Regions from separate parts of the Metabacillus sp. SLBN-84 genome, predicted to be linked through region 1. Evidence: riboswitches for the same ligand, from Rfam matches in the RefSeq annotation. Region 1 holds a riboswitch; the other holds the start of a gene.
What was found. Region 1 has a riboswitch for thiamine pyrophosphate ahead of thiT (energy-coupled thiamine transporter ThiT). Riboswitches for the same ligand answer to the same signal wherever they lie in the genome.
Positions count from the first base shown of each region.

Region 2: another riboswitch for thiamine pyrophosphate. It lies ahead of tenA (thiaminase II); the one in region 1 lies ahead of thiT (energy-coupled thiamine transporter ThiT).

Region 1 covers NZ_JBRJIP010000001.1:998,673-1,003,091, forward strand. The annotation lists gene RKD52_RS04820 (N-acetyltransferase family protein) at 1-131, shown strand, start outside; gene RKD52_RS04825 (NAD-dependent epimerase/dehydratase family protein) at 149-1,027, shown strand; gene RKD52_RS04830 (hypothetical protein) at 1,297-1,485, opposite strand; gene thiT (energy-coupled thiamine transporter ThiT) at 1,578-2,150, opposite strand; TPP riboswitch at 2,256-2,356, opposite strand; TPP riboswitch at 2,498-2,609, shown strand; gene RKD52_RS04840 (thiamine-binding protein) at 2,702-2,995, shown strand; gene RKD52_RS04845 (ABC transporter permease) at 2,970-3,755, shown strand; gene RKD52_RS04850 (ABC transporter substrate-binding protein) at 3,770-4,419, shown strand, end outside.
Region 2 covers NZ_JBRJIP010000001.1:3,236,501-3,240,919, reverse strand. The annotation lists gene RKD52_RS16565 (monovalent cation:proton antiporter family protein) at 19-1,872, shown strand; TPP riboswitch at 1,955-2,063, shown strand; gene tenA (thiaminase II) at 2,132-2,818, shown strand; gene RKD52_RS16555 (thiamine phosphate synthase) at 2,815-3,435, shown strand; gene thiO (glycine oxidase ThiO) at 3,419-4,419, shown strand, end outside.

The DNA of each region.
Region 1 (4,419 bases):
CAAAGGGGTTCTATGAGCGATACAGCCCTGAAAAAGTGGGAGAGGATACGTATGCAATTGAAGGCACCGATCATCCGGAGACAGCATTCGGCTGGAATCTGAAGGAATTGTCAGCGCGGCTGAATACATAAAAGGAGATGAAACTGCATTGAAAACCGCGTTAATACTTGGAGGCACACAGTTTTTTGGGAAGAGACTTGTTCATAAGCTTCTCGAGGACGGAGTAATTGTGACGGTCGCAACAAGAGGAAGAACCCGGGATGATTTTGGAGACGGAGTCGAGCGTCTTGTCATTGACCGGGAAAAGAAAGAATCAATGACCCGGGCTTTTGAAGGAAGGCAATGGGACACTGTCTATGATCAATCCTGTTTCTCGCCGCTTGAAGCCAAAACGGCTTATGAAGCGCTTGAGGGTAAAATAGGCCATTATATCTTTACATCAACAATGGCTGTCTATGAATTTGGCAAAGAGCGAAAGGAAACGGATTTTGCCCCGCTCTTGTTCGACCCGACCTTTAAACACCGTAAAGAATATGGGGGAATGACCGGTTATCAGGAGGCAAAGCGCGGTGCCGAAGCGTATTTGTTCCAGAATGCGAAAGTGCCAGTTGCTGTTGTCAGGCCTGCTCTGGTCATCGGAACAGATGATTACACCGAGCGCTTCTTATTTCATGTAGACAAAGTGAAAAAAGAAGAGCCCATTGGCGCGAAAAATGATGATGTTTCTTTCAGCTTCACTTCATCTGAAGATGCAGCAGGTTTTCTTTTTCATGCAGGAAAAGAAAGGCTGACAGGAGCGTATAATATAGCGTTTGAAGACAATTTCTCTCTGAGAGAACTGATCGGCAGGATTGAGAGTGCTGCAGACAAACCCGCAGTCATTACAGGAGAAGTGACAAAAGAAAACGCGTCTCCGTACGGTCTTCCGGGTGACTGGACGCTGGATGTGACAAAAGCACAAATGACAGGATATTCTTTTGGAAACATGAACGAGTATGTTGAGAGTTTAATAGAAAAGCTGCTGTAAACTCCCGCGGGAGTCTCTGTGAAAGCAGAGACTCTTAATAAGCCTCCGTAGCTCTAGAAGGGAAGAGCGCCGGAAAACAGTAGAACCGGGTCGCAAGGCGAAGGTTTCAGAAGCACCGAAAAGCAACTATGCTGAGGCAGGTGAAATTCCTGCCGGTGAAAATCCGTAGGGAAGCGTGTTCCCCTTAGCCTATGCTTACGAAAGGAGTGCGGGTTCGAATCCCGCCGGAGGCATCAAAAAGACCCGGCAGACATCTGCCGGGTTCTAACTTAGATTTGCTGGTTAAAAACCGCTGCAAAATAGGCAAAAACAAATCCGAGGGGAAATGAAAAAACAACCGACCATCCTCTGACAGGGCCATCTTCGCCGCTGATTCGCAGCGCTTCAAAGTAGCCATACAAAAAATGACAGACGGATAGAAAAAAAGCAATCAGCATGAGGGAGTATGTGAGATTCATTTCATGGCCTCCATTAGGAAATCTATTACTATTAATACATGCTGAAAAAGAAGAGATTATGATAAAAAGCACCGGATTTCCGGTGCTTTTCTCTATTTTCTATTTACAATCAGCGCTTTTGAAGTCATCAGCATCAGCACAAGAATGATCGTACAGATGATAAATGTCGGAATCATGTAGGATGCATTGTACCCTGCTGAATATAATAGCACCGGCTGATCTCCTGCAAACTCGGCGAAAAAGACAGCACCTGCGAGTGTATGGGCTGCAAATCTCAGGAAGCTTCCAAGGAAAGCGGCAAGTGTGACATAAAGAATCAGGAGCCCTTTGTTTAAAGGATTAAGTGAGTTCTGAATATGTTTATAAAAAATACCTCCGGCACCAACTACTGTAAAGGCGGCAAAGTAATCCAGAAAACCCTGAACAGGATGGACAATGGTCGTATAGCCCATGACCGTCTGCAGCAGTCCGAGGAGAAAGCCAGTCAGCAGTCCGCCCTTCAGACCGTGTCGGAATCCCATGATCAATACCGGTACCATCGCAAGTGAAATGGAGCCTCCCTGCGGCATTTTGCCGATAAAGCTTGTCGCTAGATCTAAAAGAAAGGCAATGGCAGCAAGAATCGCTGCTTCTAATAAAAAAACCAGGCGCTTATTTGTTTGCATGATTTTACCCCTTTTCGGCATTCGACCGGGGCCTTTTCTCCATGAAAAAAAGCAATGCGGGGAATGTCGGATGGTTTCCACGCACTGCTTTGGTTGGGTTATCACTTGAATCCATCGCCACATCCCTACGTAAGCTTTAACTTAACAGGTTCAACGGGTCAGAACATAACGTTCACTCTCAGCCGGCGGCTCCCCAAGTGGTCAAATGCGATATATGATTTAGACACTACTATACAGGAAACTGCAAAATTCGACAAGCTTAAATTCTATTTTTTTTCAGAAAATAGCGGAAAGTGTTTTTCCTTTCTTTACAAGTCCTGTAAAACTTGCTATAGTTTCCATGAATCTTATAGAAGCAGGGGAGCTGAGTGAACTCGGCTGAGAGGATACTGATTCTTGTATCGACCCTTTAACCTGATCTGGGTAATGCCAGCGGAGGGATACAGGAAAAGAGTCTTTTTTCCATGAACTTTGCGAATGCTTAAGGCTGCCCTAACCGGCAGCCTTTTTTGCGTTTTCTAAGAGATTCACAGAAAGAAAAGGAGGAATTAATCATGTCCAGTGTAAATCTAGCATTTCAGGTACTTCCGAAATCAGCAGACGGGAATACATACGAGATTGTCGACAAAGCCATCGAAGTGGTGCAGCAGTCGGGTGTCAAATATGAAGTCGGCGCGATGGAGACCGTTATGGAGGGTGAGCTCAATCATCTGCTTGAAATTGTCAAACAGGCTCAGGATGCCTGTATCGCTGCAGGTGCAAGCGAAGTGATGACGCATATGAAGATTCATTATCGCCCTGCTGAAGGAGTAACTATGGATGAAAAACTCCAGAAATATCGCTGAATCTTTATCGGGAATGGCGCTGCCGGCAGGAGTTCTGACTGTTTTACTTTTTATGTGGGAAATGGCTGTTGCGCTTTTTGAAATTGAGAAGTGGATCCTGCCGAAGCCAACAGACATTTTCCTTACATTGTTTGAAATGAGAGGTACGCTCGGCGTTCATATCCTTCAGACGCTTTCTGAGGCATTGCTTGGACTTTTAATTGCGGCAGCTGCAGGTGTGGCCATTGCTGTTTTAATCGACCAGTCCAAATGGATTAGAAGTGCTGTGGAACCGCTGCTCGTTCTCTCGCAGACAATTCCGATTATTGCTCTGGCGCCGCTTTTGATTATCTGGTTTGGCTTTGGAATGCTGCCGAAGGTTATTGTAACAGCGTTAGTCTGTTTTTTCCCGATTGCTATTAATCTGGCGGACGGATTCAGCCAGGCTGACAGGGATATGGTCAAGCTGATGAAAACAATGGGAGCCGGTAAGCGCCAGCTCTTTCTTAAATTAAAGCTGCCCGCTTCTATGCCGTATTTTTTTTCGGGTCTGAAAATTGCGGGAACATACAGTGTGATGGGGGCGGTAATCGGTGAATGGCTGGGGGCAAGCAAAGGTCTTGGGGTTATACTCACCAGATCCTCGCAGTCTTTTCTAACAGAAAAGGTATTTGCAGTGATCATTGTTATTGTTGCACTAAGTCTCTTAATCTTTGCTGCCATTGAACTGCTGGCAAGATTGGCAATGCCCTGGAAGTACAAAGCGCACAAGCAAAACTGATATGGAGGAAATCAATGAAAAATCTGCGGAAAATTCTCGTCACAGTATTCAGTGCATCCATTTTGATGACAGGATGCGGTTCAGCTGAGAACGCCTCAACTGAAGAAACAAAAAAAGTAAAGGTCATGCTGGATTGGTTTCCAAACACAAATCATACAGGTATTTATGCTGCTAAAGAGAAAGGCTTCTATAAGGAAGCTGGACTGGACGTTGAAATTGTAGAACCGGGTGAGGGAGTAAGCGCAGACCAAATTCTTGCATCGGGCGAGATTGATTTTGCAGTCAGCCACCAGGAAAATATCACGCATGCACGATCTGCCGGCCTGCCGGTCGTTTCAATTGCAGCTATTATTCAGGAAAACACATCCGCGTTTGCCTCTTTGAAAGAAGAAGGAATTGTATCGCCTGAAGATTTTGAAGGGAAACGATACGGCGGCTGGGGGTCTCCAACTGAAGAAGCAGTCATCCGTGCTGTTATGAACCAGGATGAAGCAGACTTTGATAAAGTGGATTACGTCACCCTCGGTGCGACTGATTTCTTTAAATCGATAGGCAGGGATACAGACTTTCAATGGATTTTTGAAGGATGGGATGGAATTGAAGCTAAAAGACAGGGAGTCGAACTGAATTATATTTATCTTAAGGATCTTGACCCTGCGCTTAA
Region 2 (4,419 bases), 2.2 Mb from region 1:
AGAAATGAGGGAAAAACCTTGCACGGAGCTTCTTTTTCATCACTTGTTATTGTCCTGCTCGCAGCTTTTATCACTCCGCTCATACTGCACCGCTTCAAAATAAAAGTGATGCCGGTCGTCGTAGCAGAAATAATTATGGGTATTGTGATCGGCAAAAGCGGGTTTGACCTTGTTCAGCAGGATATGTGGCTCGAAACGCTGTCTATGCTCGGATTTATTTTTCTCATGTTTCTGAGCGGTCTTGAAATTGATTTCACAGCATTTATCGGGGGCAGGAAAAAAGAGGTGCTGCCATCCGGAAAAGAGGCGCCGAATACGTTCCTTGTCTCTTTTCTTGTTTTTGTCGGCATTTTTATTCTTTCCCTGCTGCTCTCTTATCTGTTTGTTCTGATCGGATTTATTGAAAATGCGTTCCTGATGACGCTGATCATCTCGACCATCTCACTCGGGGTGGTCGTGCCGACGCTTAAGGATGCAGGCATCATGAAGTCGAACATCGGACAGATTATTCTTCTTGTCGCCGTCATTGCCGATTTGGTGACGATGATTCTGCTTGCTGTTTTTGCGTCGATTTATGGCGGGGAAAATACGAATATGTGGCTGATGCTCATTTTGTTCGGAGCTGGTGTTGCCCTTTATTTTATCGGCAAAACCTTTCAGAGCAGATCGTTTATCGAGACGCTTTCTAAAGGCACGATTCAAATTGGGACAAGAGCTGTTTTTACGCTGATTATTGTGCTTGTTGCGCTTTCAGAAACGATTGGTGCAGAAAACATTCTCGGCGCCTTTTTAGCAGGCGTGCTCGTATCTCTTCTTTCCCCGAACAAGGAAATGGTTCAGAAAATGGATTCGTTCGGGTACGGCTTTCTGATTCCGATATTCTTTGTCATGGTTGGAGTGGACCTTGATATTTGGTCGCTGTTTAAAGAACCTAAAATTCTTATGCTGATTCCGCTGTTGTTTATCGCGCTGCTGATATCAAAAGTTGTGCCGATTTATCTTTTAAAAAGATGGTACGATACGAAAACGACTCTTGCTGCTGGATTTTTGCTTACATCCACATTGTCGCTTGTTATCGCCGCAGCGACGATTGGAGAACGGGTGAATGTTATTGACTCGCAGATGTCCGGGGCGCTCATTCTGACGGCAGTTCTGACAAGCATCTTTACGCCGATTGGATTTAAAAAGCTTTTCCCGGAAAAGCTTGGTTCCAAGAAAAGACTGAAGGTTGCGTTCATAGGGGCCAACCAAATGACGTTGCCTGTTACAAGAGAACTGAATCCGAACTTGTATGAGACCATCATCTATCATACGCATGTTGATAAAAACGAACAGCAGATTGCCGAATCTCTTTTTCAAATCGAAGAGGTTGAAGATTATTCGATTGAGACGCTTCAGGAAAAAGGGGTATTTGAATCGGATATTCTGATTGCAGCAACAGGCGATGAGGATGCGAATGCGGAAATAGCCCTGATGGCAAAAGAGCTTGAAGTCGACAGGGTCATTGCAAGTATTGCTTCGCCCCTGCTTGATGAGCAGCTGAAAGCAAAGAACATTGATGTGTTCTCTGTTCTGCTCTCGACCAAAACGCTGCTCAGAGCCCTGATCGAAGCGCCGGGCATCATGAAAATCCTGACGCACAGCGAATCTGCCCTTTATCAGATCAAAATGAACAACAGACGTTATGACGGCATGGTTCTCAGAAGCTTCCCGTTCACGGGAGATGTCATTTTTGTCCGGATTTTCCGGGAGAATGAGTCCATTGTTCCTCACGGCGATACGGAGCTGAAACGGGGAGATCTTCTGATTTTGACGGGATCATCCGAGTATATCGATGAACTGAGGCAGGAGCTTGAGTTTCACAAAAATTAAGCAGGAATTTCCTGAAAAAGCCTTGAAAGATATTTTTATCGTGGTATGATGGGCATGTAAAACATTCAGAAAATTTTATACGATAAACCGCTAGGGGAGCCCTTCAGAAGGGCTGAGATCGGAGTTTGCCACCGAGACCCTCAGAACCTGATCTGGTTAACACCAGCGTAGGGAAGTGGTGTAAGGGTCTATTTCATACACCACTTTTCTATGCGAAAAGTGGTTTTTTGCTGTTTAAAAAAGAAATGGAGGAGACGTCATGCTATTTTCAAAAGAATGCAGGGAGTACGCAAACGAGTGGTGGGAAGGGAGCTTTCACCATCCTTTCGTAAAAGGAATCGGTGACGGGACGCTGTCGAAAGAAAAGTTCAAATTTTATGTGATGCAGGATTCGTATTACTTGACCCACTTTGCAAAAGTGCAGGCGTTTGCCGGTGCAATGGCCCCGGATCTGCATACGACGTTCAGAATGTCCGTTCATTCTCAGGGAACCTATGAAGCAGAGCTTTCCCTTCATCAGCAGTTTTCAAAATTGCTCGGAATTACAGAGAAAGAACGCGAGGAATTTAGACCGGCGCCGACAGCATATGCTTATACGTCTCATATGTACCGCGCAGTCGCGACCGGAAATCTCGGTGAAATCATAGCTGCGCTGCTGCCGTGCTACTGGCTTTATTACGAAGTGGGAGAGCGTCTGAAGGATTGTGAGCCTGATGATGCCGTCTATGAAAAATGGATTGAGACCTATCATGGCGACTGGTTTAAAGAGCTTGTCCTTGAACAGGTGAACCGTTTTGATGAACTGGCCGAAAAAGCAAGCGCGCATGAGCGCATGATGATGAAAGAACACTTCCTGATCAGCTCCATGTATGAATACCGCTTCTGGGATATGGCTGAAAACCTTGAAGCGTGGGGCCGTGCAGACTCGCTGCAGCTTCAAAAGTGAAGCTTCATTTTGTAACGGATGGAAGGCATTCTGCAGAATCACTGGTTTCCATCATCACAGACGTACATAAATTTGCGGATGCCATTCATATAAGGGAAAAAAAGATGTCAGCTGATGAACTGGTGGAGCTGGTTGAGCTTCTTGCGAGCAGCGGGGTTCCAAAATCAAAACTGATCATGAACGGCAGGGTGGATGCAGCGGTGCGGTCGGGACTGGCAAAAGTCCAGCTTCCGTCACATGGGCTGCCTGTGAAGTTTGTTAAAGAGCACTACCCTTACCTCGGGGCGGGATGTTCAGTTCATTCAGCAAAAGAGGCAATCGAGAGGGAGAAAGAAGGAGCAGACTGGCTGATTGCCGGACATGTTTTTCAGACAAATTCAAAAAACGGTCTTGAGCCGAAAGGAATTTCTTTTCTTCAAACAGTCTGCGAATCTGTATCCATCCCTGTCTATGCAATTGGAGGAATCACTCCTGGTGTGCTGCCGGAACTGAAAAAGCTGAGAATCGCAGGAGCAGCAGCCATGTCTTATGTGTTTTCAGCAGACAAACCCGTGGAGGCGGCAAAAGAGCTTGCACGAAAGCTGAAAGGAGGAACGGCGGTTGAGGACATTTTATGATGCTGGAATTGTCGGGGGAGGAGTCATCGGCCTGATGTCTGCCTATTTTCTGTCAAAGGCAGGTATGAAAGTAACTGTATTTGAAAAAGGGAAGATCGGCTGCGGGGCATCATCCGCTGCAGCAGGCATGCTTGGGGCTCATACAGAAACGGAAAGGGCAGATGCCTTTTTCCGTTTTGCCGAAGAGAGCGCGGCTCTTTATCCTAGGCTTGCAGCCGAATTACTTGAGGAAACAGGCATAGATATTCAGCTTGTTTACAATGGGATGCTGAAACTTGCCATGACGGCTGAGGAAGCTGCTTCCCTTAGGGATAGAGCAGGGAAAGAACCGGATGTTGAGTGGCTCTCAAGGGATTCTGTCCTAAAGAAAGAAAGCAACCTGACAGAGGATCTTCAAGGCGGCCTGTTCATTGCAAAAGACGGCCAGGTCTCCCCTTCCGCTCTTTGCCGGGCGCTGGCAAGGGCGGTACAAATAAACGGAGGAACCATACTTGAAGGAGCTGCAGCGGGACGTATACAGCGGGCAGAGCCTTCTCACTATGAAGTTTCAGCTGCAGGAGAGACTCATTATTGTGAAGCACTTGTGATTACGGGCGGGACATGGAGCGGCCAGCTGTTTAAGGAATTAGGCATCTCAGCTCCTGTTCATCCTGTTAAAGGCGAATGTCTTTCCATCATGCCGGATGGGTTCCGTTTAGCGTCAACGGTCTTTCATGACAGCTGCTATCTTGTCCCAAAATCTGACGGGAGCATCATCATCGGCGCGACGATGGAAGAGGGGAATTGGAAGGCAGAGCCTACAATTCAGGGGATGGCTTCCTTGATGGAGAAGGCTGTTTCCATTATGCCGTGCATAAAAAAGGGTGTTTTCCAAAAAGCATGGGCAGGACTGAGACCGGGAACACAGGATGAAAAACCTTATATTTTTAAGCATGAAGGAATGAAAAATCTTTATGCGGCAACAGGACATTACCGGAACGGCAT